Massilia sp. METH4: one gene and its partner. The protein of the gene in region 1 interacts with the protein of each later gene in a pairwise test. Links are inferred from orthologs where the notes say so. Each region holds a gene or a part of one and is shown in the gene's direction. Other genes may lie near its edges.

The links. The genes of interacting proteins can lie anywhere in the genome.
Region 2: the proteins of dnaQ (region 1) and dnaE interact in binary tests that used the Escherichia coli proteins (3 or more experiments, as listed by UniProt). The link is inferred for Massilia sp. METH4 from one-to-one orthologs.

The regions. Positions count from the first base shown.
Region 1 is NZ_CP146614.1:5,254,051-5,258,397, forward strand. The notes cover bases 1,512-4,322. They hold dnaQ (DNA polymerase III subunit epsilon), read left to right. Parts: upstream 1,512-2,471; coding sequence 2,472-3,173; downstream 3,174-4,322. Other genes in these bases: V6Z91_RS23015 (class I SAM-dependent methyltransferase), read left to right, coding at 1,512-1,918; rnhA (ribonuclease HI), read left to right, coding at 1,911-2,351; V6Z91_RS23035 (hypothetical protein), read left to right, coding at 3,656-4,189. Outside these bases: V6Z91_RS23005 (2-hydroxychromene-2-carboxylate isomerase), read right to left, coding at 1-183; gloB (hydroxyacylglutathione hydrolase), read right to left, coding at 194-970; more of V6Z91_RS23015, read left to right, coding at 1,148-1,511. UniProt on the Escherichia coli protein: DNA polymerase III is a complex, multichain enzyme responsible for most of the replicative synthesis in bacteria. The epsilon subunit contain the editing function and is a proofreading 3'-5' exonuclease.
Region 2 is NZ_CP146614.1:703,220-708,045, reverse strand. Bases 769-4,826 are described here. They hold dnaE (DNA polymerase III subunit alpha), read left to right. Parts: upstream 769-1,077; coding sequence 1,078-4,626; downstream 4,627-4,826. Other genes in these bases: V6Z91_RS03105 (glycosyltransferase family 4 protein), read right to left, coding at 4,761-4,826; gmd (GDP-mannose 4,6-dehydratase), read left to right, coding at 769-1,030. In the rest of the region: more of gmd, read left to right, coding at 1-768. UniProt on the Escherichia coli protein: DNA polymerase III is a complex, multichain enzyme responsible for most of the replicative synthesis in bacteria. This DNA polymerase also exhibits 3' to 5' exonuclease activity. The alpha chain is the DNA polymerase catalytic subunit.

The DNA.
Region 1 (4,347 bases):
CAGGAATTCGCGCTTGGCCGGCACCTCGGCCGGCCCTTTCGTGCCGTGCGCCTTCAACAGGCCCGCCAGCAGCACGGGTTCCATTTCCAGGTGCACGCCCGCCGCTTCGATGCGGGCGATCTGCTTCGTGGCCAGCCACGCATAGGGGCTGATCGGGTCGTAGTAGAACCTGACTTTCTCCATGATGTTCCCGTCAAAAATGGTTCTTGAACTCGCGCAGCGCGGCGAACACGGCCAGCGGCGGCGCGCCGGCGGCCACCTTGCCGTCGACCGCCAGGCGCGCGGCGATGTGTTCGTCGCGGTAGCGCAGGAAAGGATTCGTTGCTCGTTCGACGGCAATCGTGCTGGGCACGGTTGGCACACCGCGCTGCCGCTTCGCCGCCTCCAATTCCATGCGCGCACGCAATGCTTCGTTCCCTGCGTCGACCGCGAGGGCAAAGCGCAGGTTCGACAACGTGTACTCGTGCGCGCAATACACTTCGGTATCGGGCGGCAAGGCCGCCAGCTTGTCCAGCGAGGCCGCCATCTGCGCCGGCGTGCCCTCGAACAGGCGCCCGCAGCCCCCCGCGAACAGTGTGTCGCCGCAGAACAGCCAGCGCCGGCCCCCATTGCCGGCGCCATCGCCAACGTAGGCGATGTGGCCGCGCGTATGGCCCGGTACATCCAGCACCGCCAGTTCGAGGCCGATGCCCGGCACCGTGATCCGGTCGCCTTCGCCCAGCGGATGCGTGACGGCGGCGATGCCGTCGCCGGCCGGCCCGAACACGGGCACCTCGTAGCGTTCCAGCAAGGCCGGCACACCGCCGATGTGGTCACCGTGGTGGTGGGTGAGTAAAATGGCAGTAAGCGTCAGCTCGCGCTCGCGCAGCGCGGCCAGGATCGGCCCGGCATCGCCAGGGTCGACGACGGCCGCGTGCTGATCGTCATGGATCAGCCACAGGTAGTTGTCGTTGAATGCCGGCACCGGCATCACGCGCAACGCCGTGCTTGTCGACCCGGTTGGCTCAGTTGTTGGCTCAGTTGTTGGCTCAGTTGCTGACATGCTTGTTGGCATCCTTGTCGGCGAGGCTGTCGACATATCGGTCGAAAACGGGGTCATCAGGTCATTGAACATCAAATTCGTCGGCGGTAATTGCCAAGGGAACGCATGGATAGCGCAGCATCCGAAAAATCCATTATAGCGCTGGACAGCTGGCTTCAAACCCCGGCTGGCCGGTATGTGCGCGCCTGGGAGCAAAGCCGCCTGGACGCGCTGACGGCCGACATCTTCGGCTACAACGCACTGCAGATCGGCATGCCCCAGATCGATGCGCTGGCGGCCAGCCGCATGCCGCACAAATGGCTGGCCGACACGCTGCCGCAGCGTACCGTCGAGACGGCGGGCCCGCCGGTGGTCCTGACATTCGATACGATCGAATTGCCGTTCGCCTCGCAAAGCCTGGACCTGGTGGTGCTGCCCCACGTGCTGGAGTTCGCGGCGGAACCGCACCAGGTGCTGCGGGAGGTGGAGCGTGTGCTGATCCCGGAAGGGCAGCTCATCATCTGCGGCTTCAATCCGGCCAGCCTGTGGGGCTTGCGGCAGATGCGGGGGAGGGTGACGGGCACCCGCTATCTGCCACGCGGCGAACTGATTTCGATGCCGCGCATCAAAGACTGGTTAAAATTGCTGAACATGGGCGTCAGCCACAGCCATTTCGGCTGTTACGCGCCGGCCTGCCGCACCGAGCACTGGCTGGCGCGCTATGCGTTCATGGATCGCGCGGGCGAGCGCTGGTGGCCGTATTTCGGCGCCGTCTATCTCGTCCAGGCGATCAAGCGGGTCAAGGGCATGCGGCTGATCGGGCCGGCGTGGAGCAGGAAGAAGGCCGCGTCGCCGGTGGCGGTGCCAGCAACGAACAAACACAAGGAACATGGATAAAGTCGAGATTTTTACGGACGGTGCGTGCAAGGGCAATCCCGGCACCGGCGGCTGGGGCGCGCTGATGGTGGCGGGCGAAGCGCAGAAGGAACTGTTCGGCGGCGAGCTGAACACCACGAACAACCGCATGGAACTGAAAGCCGTGATCGAGTCGCTCAACGCCTTGAAGCGGCCGTGCGAGGTGATCCTGCACACCGACAGCCAGTACGTGCAGAAGGGCATCAGCGAATGGATCCACGGCTGGAAGGTGCGCGGCTGGAAGACGTCCACGAAGGAGCCCGTGAAGAATGCCGACCTGTGGCAGGCGCTCGATATCGCCCAGTCCGTGCACAAGGTCGACTGGCGCTGGGTGCGCGGCCATAACGGCCACCCCGGCAACGAGCGGGCCGACATGCTGGCCAACCGCGGCGTCGACGCCGTGCGCCGCAAGTAAACCAGGGTCACCCGGCCACGCCAGCCTGTTGCCCGCACCGGGTGCTGTATACTGCGCGGCCGCTGCCTATCGCACCGTCATAAAGCACCGTCATAAAGCACTGTCATAAAGCACCTTAACATGCGCCAGATCGTCCTCGATACCGAAACCACCGGTATCAACCCCAAGCTCGGCAACCGCGTCATCGAGATCGGTTGCGTGGAGCTGGTCAACCGCAAGCTCACCGGCAACAACTTCCACCGCTACATCAATCCCGACCGCGACTCGGAAGAGGGCGCGCTGGCCGTGCACGGCCTGACGACGGAGTTCCTGTCCGATAAGCCGCGTTTCCATGAAATCGTCGAGGAATTGCGCGAGTACATCCGCGGTGCCGAAGTCATCATCCATAACGCGCCGTTCGACCTGGGTTTCCTGAACCACGAGTTCAAGATGCTGAACCTGCCGTCGTTCGACGAGCATATCGGCGGCGTCATCGACACCCTCGTGCAAGCCAAGGAGCTGCGCCCCGGCAAGCGGAACTCGCTCGATGCGCTGTGCGATCACTACGGCATCTCGAATGCCCACCGCAAGCTGCACGGCGCATTGCTCGACGCGGAATTGCTGGCCGATGTCTACCTGGCGATGACGCGCGGCCAGAACAGCCTGGGCATGGATATCGAAGTCGAGGAAGTAGCCACCGGCGTCGATCTTGCGAACGTGGCATTGGCCGAGATCCTCGTGGTGCGCGCCACGGACGAGGAAGCGGCCGCGCACGAGGACTTGCTCAACGGCCTGGACAAGGCCGTGAAGGGCACGTGCGTCTGGCGCGCGGTCCCCGCGTAGCCCGACAGGCGCTTGACGCAGCTCAAGTGCCTCCCTATAATAGTGCTTCTTCGGGAGGTTAGCTCAGGGGTAGAGCACTGCATTCACACTGCAGGGGTCGCAAGTTCGAAACTTGCACTTCCCACCAGGATTCGAAAGGCCCGCAACGTTCGTTGCGGGCCTTTTTTGCTTTGGGGTGCAGGTATCCGCCGGCCGATGGCTCACCGCGCTGTGCTGTGGCCAGATGCCCCGTCAGTAAAGGAGCGAGGCGCCGTCCAACGCCAGTCATGTGTGAATCTTCGATAGATTTACGCACCTTTATCGATGAGATAATGGCTTGCGCAGCCTGGCCAGCCGGGCCGCGCGCTTTAGAGCGCCTAACAAAACCCCCATCGCTGCGTTGCAGCGTCTCGCCGTACAGGTGTACTGTCTTCGACGCCGCGCCTTGCCATGCGGGTTTTGTTAGGCGCTCTTAACCGTGACCATCGGCAGGAGGAGGGGCAGTGAGCAAGAACGAACTTCCAGTTTCGCGCAAACAGATTCTTTACCTGGCCCTGGCCGTGTTCGTTCCATTGCTGTTCGCCGTCGCGGTCATCTGGTGGAGGCCGTCGACAGCGGGGGACGCCGAGTCCGACCAGGCGCGGGCAGCGGCCGTGCTCGCAGTGATGGCGATCGGCCTCGGGGCCATTGTTGCGGCCGCCGCACATCGGCGCGCGGTCGAGCTCGATGCCGATGTACTGGTGATCCGCCACAGCGTCTACACGCTGGCGCTGGACCGCTCCCGCATTGCCTCGGCCGCAGTGAAGGAGGTGGCGACCGTGGAGGAGCTCGGCCTTCGCACCCGCGCCAATGGCATTGCCGCCTTCGGCTACCTGTCGGGATGGTTCAGGACCAGGCACGGCCAGTTGATGTTTTGTGCGATATCCGCATGGCCGGTCTACCACATCGCGCTCGACGGGGAGGCGGAATGCAAGGAAATCGCCCTCAGCGCCTCACCAGAACTCGCGCGGCGTATCGCGGCGTGGGTGCAATCCTAGTTTCTTGCGGCCCCGGCTGCTGACAAAGCCGATCAATCGTCCAACACGACAACGCATCGCAGTCGCGCCCCGGCGTTTCACGTTCGTCATTTAATGCAACTAACCGAAAGAATCTTTCAAACCCGCGACCTCTAAGCATACGACGGATATCCGGCCCG
Region 2 (4,826 bases), 4.6 Mb from region 1 along the record:
CACGGGCATTTCCGGTCAGGACGGTGCTTACCTGGCACAGCTGCTGCTCGAAAAAGGTTACGAGGTCACGGGCACGTTCCGCCGCACCAGCTCGGTCAACTTCTGGCGCATCGAAGAACTGGGCATCCAGAACCACTCGAACCTGAAGCTGGTCGAGCACGACCTGACCGACCTGTCGTCGTCGATCCGCCTGCTGCAGAACGGCCAGTTCCACGAGATCTACAACCTGGCGGCGCAAAGCTTCGTGGGCGTGTCGTTCGAGCAACCGGTCACCACGGCCGAGATCACCGGCATCGGCGCCGTCAACCTGCTCGAGGCGATCCGCATCGTCGACCCGAAGATCCGCTTCTACCAGGCATCGACCTCGGAAATGTTCGGCAAGGTGCAGGCGATCCCGCAGAAGGAAGACACGCCGTTCTACCCGCGCAGCCCGTATGGCGTGGCCAAGCTGTATGCGCACTGGATGACGGTGAACTACCGCGAGTCGTACGGCATCTTCGGTTCCTCGGGCATCCTGTTCAACCACGAGTCGCCGCTGCGCGGCCGCGAGTTCGTCACGCGCAAGATCACCGACTCGGTGGCCAAGATCAAGCTGGGCAAGCTCGAGGTGCTGGAACTGGGCAACCTGGACGCCAAGCGCGACTGGGGCTTCGCCAAGGAATACGTGGAAGGCATGTGGCGCATCCTGCAGGCCGACCGGCCGGACACCTATGTGCTGGCCACCAACCGCACCGAGACCGTGCGCGATTTCGTGACGATGGCCTTCAAGGCGGCCGGCATCGCGATTCGCTGGCATGGCAGCGGCGAGAATGAAACGGGCCACGAAGTGGGGAACGACGGGCAGGCCGGCAAGGTGCTGGTACGCATCAGCCCGAAATACTACCGCCCGGCCGAGGTGGACCTGTTGATCGGCGACCCGGCCAAGGCGAAGAAGGAACTGGGCTGGGAACCGAAGACCACGCTGGAAGAGCTGTGCCAGATGATGGTCGAGGCCGACCTGCGCCGCAATACCGCCGGCTTCTCGTTCTGATCCCCCTGTAGAATAGCGCGTTCCGCCGTCCCCATTTCGTGAGCTTCATGAGTACCACCACCCTCGAACAGCCTGTCATCCAGCCCGACGAACCCGCAGCGCCGCCGGGCCCGGATTTCGTCCACCTGCGGGTGCACTCGGAGTATTCGATCGTCGACGGCCTGGTGCGCATCGACGACCTGGTGAAGGCCGCGGCGAAGGACCGGCAGGGCGCGCTCGCCGTCACCGACCTGTCGAACCTGTTCGGCATGGTCAAGTTCTACAAGGCCGCCCGCGGCAAGGGCGTCAAGCCCGTGATCGGCTGCGACGTGTGGATCACCAACGATGACAACCGCGACAAGCCATCGCGCCTGCTGCTGCTGGCAAAGAACCGCGTGGGCTACCTGCAGCTGTGCGAACTGCTGTCGCAGGCATGGCTGACGAACCAGTACAAGGGCCGCGCCGAGCTGCGCACCGAATGGTTGCAGGCGCTGAAGGACCAGTCGTATGACGTGCTGCCCGGCGAGAGCGGCGCCAACGGGCTGATCGCCTTGTCGGGCGCGCAGTTCGGCGATATCGGTTGCGCGATCGACAACGGCAACCTGGAGCTCGCCGAGCAGCATGCGCGCAAGTGGTCGGCCATCTTCCCCGGCCATTTCTACATCGAGATCCAGCGCGCCGGCCAGCCCAACCAGGAAGCCCAGGTGCGCCAGTCGGTGGCCCTGGCGGCCAGGCTGCGCCTGCCCGTGGTGGCCACCCACCCGGTGCAGTTCATGTCCGAGTCCGAGTTCATCGCGCACGAAGCCCGCATCTGTATCGCCGAAGGCGAAATGATCGCCAACGCCAGGCGCGTGAAGCGCTTCAACGAGCAGATGCGCTTCATGACGCAGGAAGAGATGGCGATCCTGTTCGAGGACCTGCCGGCCGCGTTGCAGAATTCCGTGGAAATCGCCAGGCGCTGCAACGTCACGCTCACGCTGGGCAAGCCGCAGCTTCCGAATTTCCCCACGCCGGGCATGACGATCGACGAATTCCTCGTCGCCGAAACGAAGAAGGGCCTGGAGGAGCGGCTGCTGCAGCTGTTCCCGAACCCGGAGGAACGCGAGAAGCAGCGCCCCCGCTACGAAGAGCGGCTCGAGTTCGAGAACAACACCATCATCAAGATGAAGTTCCCGGGCTACTTCCTGATCGTGGCGGAGTTCATCCAGTGGGGCAAGAACAACGGCGTGCCGATCGGCCCGGGCCGGGGTTCCGGCGCCGGCTCGCTGGTGGCCTATGCGCTGAAGATCACCGACCTCGACCCGCTGAAATACAACCTGCTGTTCGAGCGCTTCCTGAATCCGGAACGGGTTTCGATGCCCGACTTCGACATCGACTTTTGCCAGGAAAAGCGCGAACTGGTGATCCAGCACGTGAAGGACCTGTACGGCCGCGAGGCCGTGTCGCAGATCGCAACGTTCGGCACGATGGCGGCCAAGGGCGCGATCCGCGACGTGGGCCGCGTGCTGGACTTCGGCTATAACTTCTGCGACGGCATCTCCAAGCTGATCCCGTTCAAGCCCGGCAAGCCGGTGACGATCGCCGAGGCGATCGAGGAAGAACCGCTGCTCAAGGAGCGCCTCGAGAACGAGGAGGAAGTGCGCCAGCTGCTGGACCTGGCCCAGCAGGTCGAGGGCATCACCCGCGGCATCGGCATGCACGCCGGCGGCGTGCTGATCGCCCCGGGCAAGCTGACCGACTTCTGCCCGCTGTACACGCAGTCCGGCGACTCGGGCGTGGTGTCGCAGTACGACAAGGACGACGTGGAAGCCGTGGGCCTGGTGAAGTTCGACTTCCTGGGCCTGACGACGCTGACGATCCTCGACCGCGCGGTGAACTACATCCGCGAGCTGGACCCGGCCGACAAGGACTTCGACCTGGCCAACGTGCCGCTGGACGACCGCGCCTCGTATGACCTGCTGACCAAGGCGAAGACCGTCGCCGTGTTCCAGCTGGAATCGCGCGGCATGCAGGGCATGCTCAAGGATGCGCGCCCCGACCGCTTCGAGGACATCATCGCGCTGGTGGCGCTGTATCGCCCGGGCCCGATGGACCTGATTCCCGACTTCTGCAAGCGCAAGCACGGCGAAAAGTTCGAGTATCCGGACCCGCGCACGGAGGGCATCCTGTCCGAGACCTATGGCATCATGGTCTACCAGGAGCAGGTGATGCAGATGGCGCAGATCATCGGCGGCTACTCGCTGGGCGGGGCCGACATGCTGCGCCGCGCGATGGGCAAGAAGAAGGCCGAAGAGATGGCCGAGCACCGCGAGATCTTCCGCAAGGGTGCCGGCGAACGCGGCCTGACGGTGGAAAAGGCCGACGAGATCTTCGACCTGATGGAGAAGTTCGCGGGCTACGGCTTCAACAAGTCGCACGCCGCCGCCTACGCGCTGCTGTCGTACCACACCGCCTACCTGAAGCAGCACCACACGGCCGCGTTCATGGCGGCCAACATGTCGCTGACCATGGACGACACCGAGAAGGTGAAGATCCTGGTCGAGGATGCGATCGAGGTCTGCGGCCTGACCATCCTGCCGCCGGACATCAACCTGTCGGCCTACCGCTTCCGGCCGGACGGCCAGCCGCGCTCCGTGACCGGCAAGAAAGTCACCGCGATCCGCTACGGCCTGGGCGGCGTGAAGGGCGCCGGCCAGAACGCGATCGAGGCGATCATCGCCGCGCGGGAAGCGGACGGCCCGTTCACCAGCCTGTTCGACTTCTGCAAGCGGGTCGACAAGAAGCAGATCAACCGCCGCACCATCGAGGCGCTGATCCGCGCCGGCGCCTTCGACTCGTTTGGCGTCGATCGTTCCGTGCTGTTCGCCTCGGTGGGCTTCGCCATGGAATGCGCCGAGCAGGAGCTGCGCGCCGCCAACCAGGTGAGCCTGTTCGGCGGCGACGACAGCGATCTCGTGGCGCCGCCCGAATACGTGCAGGCCACGCCGTGGACCGACCGCCAGAAGCTGGCCGAGGAAAAGATCGCGCTGGGCTACTACCTGTCCGGCCACATGTTCGACTCGTACGCGGCCGAGGCGCGGCGCTTCGCCCGCACCAAGCTCTCCGAGCTGGAGCCCTCGCGCGACGCGCGCATGATGTGCGGCGTCATCACCGGCATCCGCACGCAGATGACGCAGCGCGGCAAGATCCTGATCGTCTCGCTGGACGACAAGAGTGCCGTCGTGGAGGTGACCGTGTACAACGAGATCTTCGAGGCGAACAAGAAGGCGTTCAAGGAAGACGAATTCCTGTGCGTGACGGGCAAGGTGTCGGAAGACCGCTTCACCGGCGGCCTGCGTATCTCGGCCGAGAAGGTGTACGACATCGTGTCGGCCCGCCTGCAGTTCGGCCGCCAGATGGGCTGGCTGCTGCCGTCAAGCGTGCCGCCCGCCAAGCTGCGCGAAGTGCTCGCGCCGCACCGCGACGACTACGGCCTGCCGGTCCAGATGCGCATCCGGCCGCAAGGCATCGACTGCACCTTGCAGCTGGGGGATGACTGGCGGGTGGCGCCTTCGGACGAGCTCAAGCTGGCGCTGGAGCTGGCGCTGGGGGCGAAAGAGGTGGCGGTGGAGTACTGACCGGGTTTCAGGACAACCGGTGTCGCACACTTTTTTCTGGATAATGCCCAGAAAAAAATGTTCGACACCGAGTGCCCTGGCGCTGCGGACGCTGGAAGCATCGGTGTCTGACACTATTTCCCCAGGAAATAGTGTCAGACACCGGTTTTCCCATGAGGCAGCTCCCTCGGCGCCCTTACCGCGGCCACCAGGTTGCGCAC